Gimesia benthica: one gene and its partners. The protein of the gene in region 4 interacts with the protein of the main gene of each other region in a pairwise test. Links are inferred from orthologs where the notes say so. Each region holds a gene or a part of one and is shown on either strand. Other genes may lie near its edges. The genes, in order: F1728_RS32820, obgE, F1728_RS13615 and rplL.

What was found.
Region 1: the proteins of rplL (region 4) and F1728_RS32820 interact in binary tests that used the Escherichia coli proteins (3 or more experiments, as listed by UniProt). The link is inferred for Gimesia benthica from one-to-one orthologs.
Region 2: the proteins of rplL (region 4) and obgE interact in binary tests that used the Escherichia coli proteins (3 or more experiments, as listed by UniProt). The link is inferred for Gimesia benthica from one-to-one orthologs.
Region 3: the proteins of rplL (region 4) and F1728_RS13615 interact in binary tests that used the Escherichia coli proteins (3 or more experiments, as listed by UniProt). The link is inferred for Gimesia benthica from one-to-one orthologs.

What each region holds. Positions count from the first base shown.
Region 1 is NZ_CP043930.1:565,759-569,042, forward strand. The notes cover bases 60-3,004. They hold F1728_RS32820 (DNA polymerase III subunit alpha), read left to right. Parts: upstream 60-370; coding sequence 371-2,638; downstream 2,639-3,004. Other genes in these bases: F1728_RS02365 (hypothetical protein), read left to right, coding at 60-87; F1728_RS32825 (helix-hairpin-helix domain-containing protein), read left to right, coding at 2,683-3,004. In the rest of the region: more of F1728_RS02365, read left to right, coding at 1-59; more of F1728_RS32825, read left to right, coding at 3,005-3,284. UniProt on the Escherichia coli protein: DNA polymerase III is a complex, multichain enzyme responsible for most of the replicative synthesis in bacteria. This DNA polymerase also exhibits 3' to 5' exonuclease activity. The alpha chain is the DNA polymerase catalytic subunit.
Region 2 is NZ_CP043930.1:3,518,006-3,521,284, reverse strand. The notes cover bases 92-3,031. They hold obgE (GTPase ObgE), read left to right. Parts: upstream 92-1,030; coding sequence 1,031-2,032; downstream 2,033-3,031. Other genes in these bases: F1728_RS13290 (hypothetical protein), read left to right, coding at 2,737-3,031; F1728_RS13295 (hypothetical protein), read left to right, coding at 2,038-2,316; F1728_RS32195 (hypothetical protein), read right to left, coding at 860-994; F1728_RS13305 (KpsF/GutQ family sugar-phosphate isomerase), read right to left, coding at 92-567. Also shown: more of F1728_RS13305, read right to left, coding at 1-91; more of F1728_RS13290, read left to right, coding at 3,032-3,279. UniProt on the Escherichia coli protein: An essential GTPase which binds GTP, GDP and possibly (p)ppGpp with moderate affinity, with high nucleotide exchange rates and a fairly low GTP hydrolysis rate.
Region 3 is NZ_CP043930.1:3,598,581-3,601,934, reverse strand. Bases 271-3,285 are described here. They hold F1728_RS13615 (DNA gyrase/topoisomerase IV subunit A), read right to left. Parts: upstream 2,978-3,285; coding sequence 563-2,977; downstream 271-562. Other genes in these bases: F1728_RS13620 (DNA gyrase/topoisomerase IV subunit B), read right to left, coding at 271-479. Outside these bases: more of F1728_RS13620, read right to left, coding at 1-270. UniProt on the Escherichia coli protein: Topoisomerase IV is essential for chromosome segregation; it is the principal protein responsible for decatenating newly replicated chromosomes. It relaxes supercoiled DNA.
Region 4 is NZ_CP043930.1:4,300,357-4,303,146, reverse strand. It holds rplL (50S ribosomal protein L7/L12), read right to left. Parts: upstream 1,709-2,790; coding sequence 1,292-1,708; downstream 1-1,291. Other genes in the region: rplA (50S ribosomal protein L1), read right to left, coding at 2,441-2,790; rplJ (50S ribosomal protein L10), read right to left, coding at 1,841-2,359; rpoB (DNA-directed RNA polymerase subunit beta), read right to left, coding at 1-754. UniProt on the Escherichia coli protein: The binding site for several of the GTPase factors involved in protein synthesis (IF-2, EF-Tu, EF-G and RF3). Is thus essential for accurate translation.

The DNA of each region.
Region 1 (3,284 bases), 3.7 Mb from region 4 along the record:
GCATTCTATATGCCACTCTTACTGGCCTGTGACCTCTGTCCGCCCCTCGCAGATGGCGTAAACTGGTACATCAATCTCTGGATCTAAGCCACCTGACGATTCAGGTCAGTCAAGCTTGCAGCAGCTTTCAGGATCTGGTCGCCTGAAAAGAGACGCCCTGAATTCCCAGGCTTTTAACATCAAAGCTCGTCCATATCAAAAACCCAAACCTCAGTAGCGTAAGGTAGATTGACAAACCCAATATTCCAAATACACTCATTAACTGGAGCACTGTCGTGGAATTCTCCCCAGTGTCCTGCCTTAGATATCTCTCACTGCGCAAGCCAATAACTGCCTGGACGGCAGCCATCATATGGGAGCACGGAAACTCATGAGCGACACACGTCCTTTTGCTCACCTGCATTGTCACACTCATTTCAGCATGCTGGATGGCGCCAGCCGCATTCCGGAAATGGTCAGCAAGATCAAAGAAGCAGGCATGAACTCGCTGGCAATCACCGACCACGGCAACCTGTACGGAGCGATGGACTTTTATAGCCATTGCCGGAGTCAGGAAGTCAATCCGATCCTGGGTCTGGAAGCGTATATTGCCCCCCGCAGCCGTTTCGAAAAGGGGGCTTCGCGGATGAAAGAGGCCAGTTTTCACCTGACCTTGCTGGCCCAGAATCGTCAGGGGTTCGAAAACCTGATCAAACTCTCATCCATGTCTTACCTTGAAGGCTTTTATTATAAGCCGCGAATCGACAAGGAGATCCTGGAAGCCCACAGCGACGGACTGATCCTGCTGACAGGCTGTGCCGCAGGCGAACTGTCGCACCATATTCTGGGAGAAGACTGGGAAGAGGCTGAAAAGCTATGCGCCTGGTATGAAAAAGTATTCGGCGATCGCGTGTATATGGAGATCCAGAATGCCGGTCTGGAGATTCAGCGGCAGTGTATGGAAGGCACAGTCGAACTGGCCAACAAAATGGGCCTGCCACTGGTTGCCACCAACGATGCGCATTATGTCGAACAGGAAGATGCTGTTGCCCAGGACGTACTGCTCTGCGTAAGTACGCGTGCGGTCGTAAGTGATGAAAAACGGATGAAAATGACAGGAGACCAGTTCTTCGTCCGTACTCAGGAAGAAATGTATAACGCGTTCCCCGGCTTTGAGGATGCGGTTGCCCGCACACAGGAGGTTGCCGAGCGGGTCGACATTCAGATGTCGGACAAAAAATTCTACCCGGTATTCCAGCCACCGGATGGCATGACAGACACTCAGTATCTGCGCAAACTCTGTGAAGAACGCCTGCCCCTCAAGTACGGTGATGAATTGAGCCAGGCGCACTGGGATCGTCTTAACAAGGAACTGGGCGTCATCGAGCAGATGGGTTACTCCAGTTACTTCCTGATCGTGTGGGACTTTGTCGTCTTTGCTGAAAGTGAGAAGATCCCCTGTACGGCCCGTGGTTCGGCTTGTGGAGCCATTGTAGCTTTCCTTCTGGGAATGTCGCAGGTCTGCCCCCTGAAGTACGATCTCCTGTTCGAACGATTTCTCGACCCCAGCCGTACCGAACCGCCCGATATCGATATCGACTTCTGTCGTGACCGCCGTCAGTTGGTGATCGACTACACCAAAAAGAAATACGGCGAACGCAGCGTGGCCCAGATCGGAACGTTCGGTACACTCAAGGCCAAAGCCGCCATCCGTGATGTCGGCCGTGCGCTGGGCGTCCCCCTCGCGCGCGTCAACGAAATTGCCAAGATGGTTCCCGATTCACTGGGGATCAAGATCAAAGATGCCATCAAGGAAAGTCCCGATCTGCAAGCCGCCTACGACCAGGATATGGAAGTAAAACAGCTGCTTGATCTCGCTATGCAGTTGGAAGGTCTCTGCCGCAGTGCAGGGACCCACGCTGCGGGAGTGGTGGTCGCCGACTTGCCACTTTCTGAAGTCGTCCCCCTGCAGACAATCACCGGCAAAACGGACATTATCACCCAGTGGGATGGTCCTACCGTGGAATCGGTGGGGCTGCTCAAGATGGACTTCCTCGGTCTGCGAAACCTCACTATTCTGGACAAAGCCGTTCAGAACGTTAAGAAGCATTGTGGGATTGAAATCAATCCGCACCAGCTTCCTCTGGACGATGAAGAAACGTTTGCCCTGCTGCAACGCGGAGAAACAAAGGGCATTTTCCAGTTGGAAAGTGGAGGAATGCGTGACCTGCTGACCAAGATGAAGCCGGACAAGTTCCAGGACATCATCGCTACGTCGGCCCTGTATCGCCCGGGTCCTCTGGAAGGGGGGATGGTGATGCAGTACGTCGATGTGAAACACAACCGGATTCCGATCCCTAAAGTTCATCCGATCGTGGATGAAATTCTGGAAGAAACCTATGGCGTGATGGTTTACCAGGAACAGGTGATGCGGATTCTGAACCGCGTCGGAGGGATTGAGCTTTCTGCCGCGTATCGTTGTATTAAAGCGATCAGCAAGAAGAAGCTCAAAATCATCGCAGAGTTCAAAGACCAGTACATCGCAGGTGCCAAAGAACGGGACATGGATGAAAAACTGGCAATCGAACTCTTCGACATGATCGAAAAATTTGCCGGTTACGGTTTCAATAAATCGCACTCCACAGCTTATGGGGGGTAGCCTATGCAACTGCGTACCTTAAAGCGCATTATCCCAAAGAATTCATGGCCGCCTTGCTTTCCTGTGGGATGGAGAGCCATGAGCGAATCAACGAGCATGTCGATGACTGCCGCAGAATGAAAATTGAAGTTCTGCCACCGGACATCAACCGGTCCGATGTGGAATTCAGTGTCGATGGCGAAAAGATTCGTTTCGGCATGGGCGCCATCAAGGGGGTCGGGGAGCAGGCCCTCGAAGAAGTAGTGAAAGAACGGGAAGAAAACGGTCAATACAGCAGCCTGTATAACCTGTGCGAACGTGTCGACCCCAAATCGTTAAACCGCAGCACCTTGGAAACACTAATCAAAGCTGGTGCCTTGAACAGCCTGGGCGGCAATCAGGCACAATTAATGCTGACTGTAGAAAGAGCAGTGCAGTCGGCTCTCAAGATTCACAAGGACCGCGCACGCGGGCAGAAAAGCCTGTTCGGCGATGAGCCTGCCAGTGATGAATCCGATTCTGCAGATGAGGCACTGCTACCAGAAGCCGAAGACTGGTCGAGGGCACAGAAACTCGCCGCTGAAAAGGAAGTATTTGGTTTTTACCTGACTTCACATCCCCTGGCTGAAATGGGTGATGCCTTGACCAAGTACGCGCAGAATAGAAC
Region 2 (3,279 bases), 780 kb from region 4 along the record:
GAAACCGCGGGCCTTACTGATCACCAGTGAAAGGGCATCGCCCATCGCCAGCATCGCGGTGGTGGTGGTGGAGGGCGCCAGCTGATGCGGGCCCGCCTCTTTGAGATCACCCAGGCAGAGTACCACCCGGGAAGCACGACCGAGGGTGCTGGTCTCGCGGGCGGTAATTCCAATGATGGGGAGATCCATTTTCTGAATGATCGGCAGGAGCCGACGGAGTTCTTCCGTCTCTCCACTGTTGGACAACGCCAGTACGGTGTCGTCCTGGTGCAGGCAACCGAGGTCGCCGTGAATCGCTTCCGCGGGATGCAGAAAATGGGAACGGGTTCCCGTCGACGAGAGGGTGGCGCAGATTTTCTGAGCGATCAGTCCCGCTTTGCCCATGCCGGTCAAGATGACGGCTCCCGGTCGGGAGAGGATCAGATCGACGGCGTCACAGAGTTCGGTACCCAGCGCGCTGCCCATCTGGCGCAATGCCGCGGCTTCGCTGAAAATAATTTCGCGCGCATCTCGTAATTGATCAAACTGGGAAAACTCAATGACCGACCTTGCAGGCAGGGAACTCATCACGCCATTCCTTTATCGCATCCTTGCGGGCATGTGTGGGGGAGCGGGAGTATAAGGCGCTGCGAAAAACGGGTCAATCCGTTTTTATTCGGGTAGTGGGGTTGTAAGTGACCAGCCTGCAGCGGTTTATGATGAAAAGATTCCGCGGGACTACAGTCGCTAATTTCAAAATCCCTGGCGAAGTGCTGCGATCAACGGGCTTTGTTGCAGATTGATATCAGAGGACCTCGTATTTTCCGCTTAAACATCTACAATATCTGGTTCGATGCCGCACACATCCCCCGGGATCTTCTCATCCAGTTCGGGTGTCCAGATAGAGGGCTCCCTGAGCTGAGACGGCATTGATTTTTACGCCGAACCGGGGAAGATAGAGGCGGCGGATCGCTTTGCGGGGCTGCCGCTGATGCGTTGTAACCCTTGATTTCATCACCTGTTAGCTGACTGATAGTAGTAGACGAAACCCATGTTTGTTGATCGCGTTGACATTTATTGTAAAGCCGGAGACGGCGGAGATGGTTGTGCCAGTTTCCGAAGAGAGGCCCACGTTCCGCGGGGCGGCCCGAATGGTGGCGATGGCGGCAAGGGGGGCGATGTCGTGGTGCTGGCGGATGAAAACGTCAACAGCCTGGCGAATATCATTGGTCACAAGCACTGGAACGCCGAACGCGGCGGTCATGGTCAGGGGAGTCTGAAAACCGGTCGTAACGGGGAAGACATTGTGATCATGGTTCCTCCCGGGACACTGGTGCTCGACACCAAACGCGGGCACCTGCTGCGTGATATGAAAGAGAGCGGCGACCGGGTGGTTGTCGCTAAAGGGGGCAAAGGAGGCCGTGGCAATCGTCATTTTGCTACTGCCACTCACCAGACGCCCCGTGAATTCGAGAAGGGGGGGCCGGGAGAACATCGCGATATTTCCCTCGAATTAAAGCTGATTGCAGACGTCGGGCTGGTCGGGAAACCGAATGCCGGGAAATCGACGCTGCTCAGCCGACTCTCCAAGGCCCATCCGGAAATCGCCGACTATCCGTTTACGACCAAATACCCGAACCTGGGTCTGGTCCGGGTCGGCTTCGATCATCAGTTCGTGATGGCTGATATTCCCGGGCTGATTGAAGGTGCCCACGCGGGGATCGGGCTGGGACACGAATTCCTGCGGCACGTCGAGCGGACACGGGTGCTGGTGCATCTGGTCGAGCCAGCTCCCATGGATCAGACCGACCCGATCGAGAATTACCGTCAGATTCGGGAAGAAATGCGGCTCTATGATGCTACGCTGATGGATCGTCCGGAAATCGTGGTTGTCACCAAATGTGAACTTCCCGATGCGGAAGCGGTCACCGAGCTGCTGTCTGAAGAACTGGGACAGCCGGTGTTGCAGATCTCCTCTGCCACCGGAGAGAGCCTGGATCAACTGGTCAGAAAGATCGTCAATACACTTCAGGACCTGGAAGACGAGGTTTAGCAGACGTGACTGCCGAACAGCCCCCGTCCGAAACGCCCGAGCCCGAAACCGAAACATCGAAACCGGAAACCGGGGCTCCCCAGCCGAATGAGGATCTGCCCACGCCGGGCGAAGTTCGCGTCCGGTTCGGCCTGTATGGGGCGGGAGTGATGATGGTCCTCTGCTTTATGTTCCAGGCATTTTTTCATGTGACGGGCAGTGAAACGCAGCGTATTACTGAGTTGGGGCTGATCATGCTGGCCGGTTTTATCGCGGGCTGGGTCTTCGCCCGGCTTCGCTTTTAAACCGCATTTTTGCCCCTGCTGAGGCGATTGTAATTTTTGCATTTCCCGCAGCGCGTCAGACGGATTTGCAATATCTACAAGCATTTCTGGTGAACATCGTCGGCACGTGCCAGCGTGTTTCGAATTTTCTGGGAAATGCGTAAGCTGTATTCTGACAGCATTTTAGCGAGTACGAACTCGGACACATTCTGTTGGGTTTCTAAACTCAGCTTGCCATTGGTCTTTTCTTTGCAATAAGATCCTCTGCCTGTCACGAACCGCATCGGTCTGAATGGAATTCACCGATATCAGTTACAGGACCCCCGATCAAATCTCAATCCCCAATTCGAGTGATCGACCCAAAACTATCCCGTAACCAACAACCGAGAGTTTGTCAGTCGTCATCCCGCCGACGACTGCAACCAAAAGGAACTAGAGGGCATGGAAGCTCAACTCTATCGCTGTTGCGTACTATTGCTGGCTGCTTTTTTCTCGCTGGGTGCCTCATACAAAACCCCCAATTTTGTGACCCACGCACCGACTCCCGAAATTGCCAAACAGGTGGGTGAGGCCGCCGAGGTGTATCGCAAAGAACTCGCGATTGCCTGGCTGGGACACGAACTCCCCAAATGGTATGCCCCCTGTCCTATTAAAGTCAAAGTTGGTAACTATGGTGCCGGCGGTGCGACCACCTTCTCGTTCGATCGTGGTCACGTGTTTGGCTGGGATATGCAGATCCAGGGCACGCTGGAACGCATCCTCGATTCCGTGCTGCCTCACGAAGTCAATCACACCATCTTCGCCTGTCACTTCCGTCGTCCGCTTCCCCGCTGGGCCGATGAAGGGGCTGCGACGATTGTGGAACACGAATCTGAAAAACGTCGTCAGCGACTGCTGAACCGCCAGGTGATGGGCACCAACAAACGCATCCCGCTGCGTCAGCTGCTCTCCATGACCGAATACCCCGAAGAGATGCAGCAGGTC
Region 3 (3,354 bases), 700 kb from region 4 along the record:
GTCGTCGGCTTGCCCTTCTTGTAACGCTGCACATACTGGTGCCCGTCCCGGTAGACGGTCGCTACCATCTCTGATGACAGTGCGTTGACCACTGATGAACCCACGCCGTGCAGACCACCGCTGCGGGCGTAGTTCTTGTCCGAGAATTTCCCCCCGGCATGCAGGGTCGTCAGAATCAGTTCCAGGGCCGACTTCTTGGTCTTGGAGTGCTTGTCGACCGGAATACCACGACCGTTGTCTTTGACACTGCACGACGCACCATCTTTATGCAGCGTGACCACAATCGTGTCCGCTTCATTGGCCAGGTATTCGTCGACCGAGTTGTCCACGATTTCCCAGAGCAGGTGATGCAGTCCGCGAATGTCGACACCCCCGATATACATCGAAGGCCGTCTGCGGACCGCTTCGAGCCCCTCCAGAACTTCGATGTCATCAGCGGAGTATTTTTTAGCGTCAGATGATTTTGCTGCCGTTGCCATAATTTTACTGGTCGTCTTTTCTCAATGAACTTGTAACTGAATTGTTTGTCTGCTCGCGATGGGAACATCGCCCCGCTGCAGGCTTATTCCTGTTCGATCTCGTCCCAGTCCACCACTTCAATGGGCGGATAGAGGATCTCGGCGAATCCGCTCCGCTGGCTGGTTTTGACCCCTTTACCACCGCGAGACGTGACGCCGTACTTCATCTGCCCGAACGTCATTTTCTTGCCACTGGTATTGATGACCCGCAGACAGTCGCTGGGTCGTGTGAGCTGCAGGGCACCCATGACGGAGTCCCCTTTTTCCAGCTTGATCCCTTTAACCCCTTTACCGGGATTCGAGAGCAGGGCTGCTTCTTCGATCTCACAGTGTAACACACGGGCATCTTTGGTTGCGATAAACATCGTTTCCGCCTCATCCACCAGGCCGGCATAGACCACCCGGTCGTCTTTTCCGAGCCGACAGAATTTACGGCCCGCTTTCGTCGATGCCTGGCGGAACAGGCTGAACGAAATCCGCATGATCTGCCCCTTTTCGGTGACGATCAGCAGGTGCGGCGTAGGAATCGGCTCTTTCTTCGTCGCTTTATCTTCTGGTGTGAACCGGGCGTCTGTCGTAATCGCAGCGACCAGGCTCGCCCCGTCACCCATGCGGGCATGTTTCGAAAGCGGCTCACCGTAACCCGAGGAGACCGGAACCTGCTCGATCGGCAGCGTATAGGCGACGCCATCGCTGGAGAAGAACACCACATGATCCAGGGTGCTTCCCGGTGCGACATCCAGCACGCTGTCTCCCTCGCGGACACGCGTTTTGGCGAGTTCTCGGGTATCGCCTTTGGTCTGCAGCCGTCCGACACGTTTGATCCATCCCTCGCGGGTGACCACCACGTTCGTGTTTTCTTTGACGATATACGCCTGCGGATCGAACTCGGTAATTTCGTCCGAAGAACCCAGCTTCGTCTGGCGTTTCTCGGGGAATTCCTCGCCCAGTTCCTTCAGTTCGGTTTCAACGACCTTCCAGAGTCGTTTGTCGGAAGCCAGGATCTTGCGAATCCGGTCCGCTTCGGCCCGTTTCTCTTCCAGCTCCTCGCGAATCGTATTGATTTCCAGTTTCGAGATGCGGTACAGCTGCAGTTCCAGAATGGCCATGGTCTGGATTTCATCCAGCGGAAATTCGGCCATCAGCTTCTGAGCGGCATCCTGTTTCCCGTTACTGGCACGAATCAGTTTCAGGGCTTTATCCAGCCCGTTGAAGATGATTTCGAAACCTTCCAGGATATGGATCCGGCGTTCCAGCTGTTCCAGCTGATATTCGAAGCGGCGGCGGACCGTAATGAAACGGAAGTCCAGGAAGTACTGTAACATCTCCCGCAGATCGCAACGGTGGGGGATCAGCACGTCTGAATCATCGGGAACCAGGCAGGTCAGGTTGACGGCGAAGTTCTGTTCCAGGTGCGTGTGCTTGTACAGGAAGGCCATTACCGTTTCAGGGTCGGCATCCGGCTTGATCTCCAGGACGATCTTCAGACCGTTCTTGTCGTCCGTTTCGTCCGCGACATCCAGCAGCTGGGGCAGCTTCCGCGATTCGACAATACCCCCGATTTCCGACAGCAGAGATCCGGTTTCGACGGCATAAGGTACCGAATAAACGATCAGCCGCTGGGCATTTTTCGAACTGGCTTTTTTGTCTGTATCGATCTTCCACTCGCCCCGGATTTTGATCGGTCCGCGGCCATCCTTATAGACATTGGTGAGAGAGCGTTTGTCCGTGACGATCCGGCCTCCCAGCGGGAAGTCGGGACCTTTAATGTATTTCATTAATTGGGCCACGGTCGCATCGGGATGATGGATCAGGTGCGTGCAGGCTTTGACTACTTCACCCAGATTGTGAGGTGGAATGTTCGTCGCCATCCCGACGGCAATCCCGTGTACTCCGTTAACCAGCAGGTTAGGGAAGCGGGCCGGCAGCACGACCGGCTCATTGCGGGTACCATCATAGTTGGGACGCATTTCGACGGTCTGGTATCGCAGCTCATTCATCAGATGCTCTGCGATGCCGGTCAGACGGGCTTCCGTATAACGGGCAGCAGCGGCCGGCAGACCCATAATCGAACCGAAGTTCCCCTGACCATTGACCAGAGGGTTCCTCAGGTTGAAGTCCTGGGCCAGACGGACCAGGGCATCGTACACGGAAGCGTCACCGTGAGGATGGTAGTTACCCGTGGTATCACCACAGATTTTGGCACACTTACGGGGCTTCGCATTGGCCACCAGACGCAAGTCGTGGTACATGACATACAAAATGCGGCGTTGTACCGGCTTCAGACCGTCCCGGACATCAGGCAACGCCCGGGAAGTGATGACTGACATCGCGTAGTTCAGATAGCGACGTCGCGTGACCTCACTGATGGGAACATATTCAATACGGTCCGTTTCAACGCTGGCGTTTCCGTTGGTGCCATTCTCTGCGCCGTTACTGGCTGATTTTCGTTTCGCCAAGAGTCTCTCCAAAAACTTCGATTACCCGTCCTGACTGAAGGTCAGCAGACGACCATCAGTATATCGATCTCAGGCGGGCTTATTATTCAGAATTCGGGTCATTCCCGCTGGTAGTTTAAGAAAAATGTGTCGAATTTTCTGTTTGTGAAAACATTGAGGATTGTATCTGTTAAGACGATTATTGAACAGATAAGGCCACTCGTAACCCGTTAAATAGACAATAATTCGGGAAAATAGGACGAATCGTCATCGTAGTTACAAAATGACTCATTCCGACGATTCCTGCCAGCCGAAATTTGGACTAGTGGCTTTCTTTTCGAGAGGGTCGCAATCTGGCGATTGAAACATACAAAATTGACCGGAACTCTGAAAAGTGA
Region 4 (2,790 bases):
CATGACCGGCAGGATAAATCACATCTTCAGCAACGATCTTACCGACCAGCTTTTCGGCTGCATCTTTGTTGATCTTTTCTGATTTGGTTTCATAGAACAGCTTCACCAGGTCGGTGTCAGAAGAGTAATCTTTCGACATCGCCCGCAGCAGAGTCATCGCAGAGAACTTACCACTCTGGTCGATCCGCACACCCAGTGTGTCTTTCTTACCGACCACCAGCTCGATCCAGCTTCCACGCTCTGGAATCACGCGGCAGGAATATTCTTTCTTCTCACCAGGCTCTGAGCTGAGTACGAAGTCAACACCGGGAGAACGGTGCAGCTGGCTGACGATCGCACGCTCGGCACCATTGATGATGAATTCACCACCACCGATCATGACAGGCAGATCACCCAGGTAAACTTCTTCTTCGATCGGCTGCTCTTTCACCAGACGCAACCAGACGCGGAAAGGACGTCCGTAGGTCAGACGCAGCTGACGGCACTCGGTCGGAGTGTAACGAGGTTTTCCCAGTTCATACTTCACGTATTCCAACTGGTACTGTCCCTGATAACTCTCAATCGGGAAGACTTCACGAAGGATTTCTTCCAGGCCCTGGCTCTTGCGCTCACGGGGAGACTTATCGGCCTGAAGGAAGTTTGCATAGGAATCCGTCTGAATCTGTGTCAGATCAGACAATTCAAAACTATGCTCAATGGTACCAAAATTCTTAACAGTTTGAGTAGGAATCGTTCGCTGTGCTGGAATCGGCATTAAGATGATCTTTTCTACTTACCTGGTGCCAGATGTGGAATTACTCCGCGCAGACCGCTCACGCGGCTGAAAAGGAGCACTTGCCATGGATAGCGAGGAACCGCAGCGCGTACCTCGAGAGAATACAGCCCCGACTGCTGCATGAAAAGCGAATCGCTCGACGAAATTAAAGCCTGGTAAATCGCTCAATACTACTTTGCTATTCAAAAGAGAGTACAATGAGTCGATTGCTTAGACCATATGGGACTGACACGATGACTGATCGAAGCAGATAACTAAAGGAAACAAATCTATCAGCAACAAGGACATGCAACCAAGTGAAGTAGTCCTGAATAACAATAAACAAAAAAGCTAGCTCGCGCAACGACATACTATCGCAGCGCAACCTGCAGGCACTTATTCTAGACTGTTAAACACCACACTTCAATTGCACGCAGAAAAAAACCATATAAATGTACATAGTAACACAAGACTAACCTGTGCCAAAGCAAGCTTCAGCACAGGTTAAATCCAGATGGCTTTTTTCTCAGCGACGATTTACTTAACTTCAGCAGTACCGCCTGCTTCTTCGACTTCCTTAACCAGAGCTTCAGCATCTTCCTTGGAGACACCTTCTTTCAGTGGTTTAGGAGCACCTTCTACCAGTTCTTTGGCTTCCTTCAGACCGAGGCCTGTGGCGCCACGAACGACTTTAATGACAGGAATCTTGTTGTCACCGAATCCGGTCAGAATGACGTCGAATTCAGTCTTTTCTTCAGCAGCTTCACCGCCACCGTCTCCACCACCAGCAGGGCCAGCCATCATTACGGCGCCACCGGCTGCAGCTTTGATTCCATGAACTTCTTCGAGGTAATCAGCCAGTTCTTTAGCCTGGAGCAGAGTCAAACCAGCAATTTTGTCGCCCAGTTCTTTGGTTTCTTCACCAAATTCAGTTGTTGCTTCGGCTGTCGCCATCTTCTCTTTCCTTTCGCACGAATGCGTAAAAAAAATCTCTCAATAGTGTAAATCAAATCAACGCCGCTACGTCACTACGGTCGTTGCTACAAATTTATGAATATCCGCCTCAGGGAGAGACAGACCGGCCGTCTATCCTTCTTCGCCTTCGGCGATCGACTTGATCTGCCCGACCACGGTTCCACCGGGCCCTTTGATTGCACCTGCAAGCTGTGAACCAGGTCCGAGGATTCGACCGACAATGTCTGCGATCAGTTCCACACGACCCGGGCTCTTGCTCAGCTTGGTCACATCATCAGTGGACAGCGAGGTTCCCTCTGTCAGACCACCCTTGATGTCGAGCTCCTGGATTTCCTTGGCCCATTTGCTCATCTCTTTAGAGAGCTCAACGATATCTTCACCACCCCAGACCAGAGTTGAAGGCCCCTTAAGAACCTCTTCCAACCCTTCAATGCCTTTATTGGCAAATGCCCGTCGAGCGAGTGAGTTCTTGACTGTCAGAGCAGTGAGCCCCTTTTCCTGCAGCTTGATACGAAAACTGTTATCAGTAATCGCATCCACTTTTGCAGAATCTATCACGACGAAGTCGCGGACATCGCCGATCTGGGATTCAATCTCCGAGATGATCATTTCTTTTACAAATTTACTCATTGGATCTCTTCCAGCTTGTTAAACGCCGAAAACAGCAATATGTGATGTTATATAAAATCTGTCAGGATTCGACGCTCCCCACTACAGGGCAACAGAAATCCCCGGGCTCATGGTTGCCGAAACGGCGACGTTTCTCACATAAGCACCTTTGACTGAAGAAGGACGCAAGCTGTCCAGATACTTCAGCATCGCCTGGATATTTTCGATTAACTGAGTTGGTTCAAACGACATTTTGCCAACCCGGCAATGCACGTTTCCACCAGCGTCGACACGAAATTCGACTTTACCAGCCTTGTAATCTTTGACTGCAGTTTCCACATCCTGGGTAACCGTACCAGCACGAGGCGAAGGCATCAGACCGCGTGGACCAAGCACACGACCGAGTGGACCAACCACACCCATCATATCGGGAGTTGCGATCGCGACGTCAA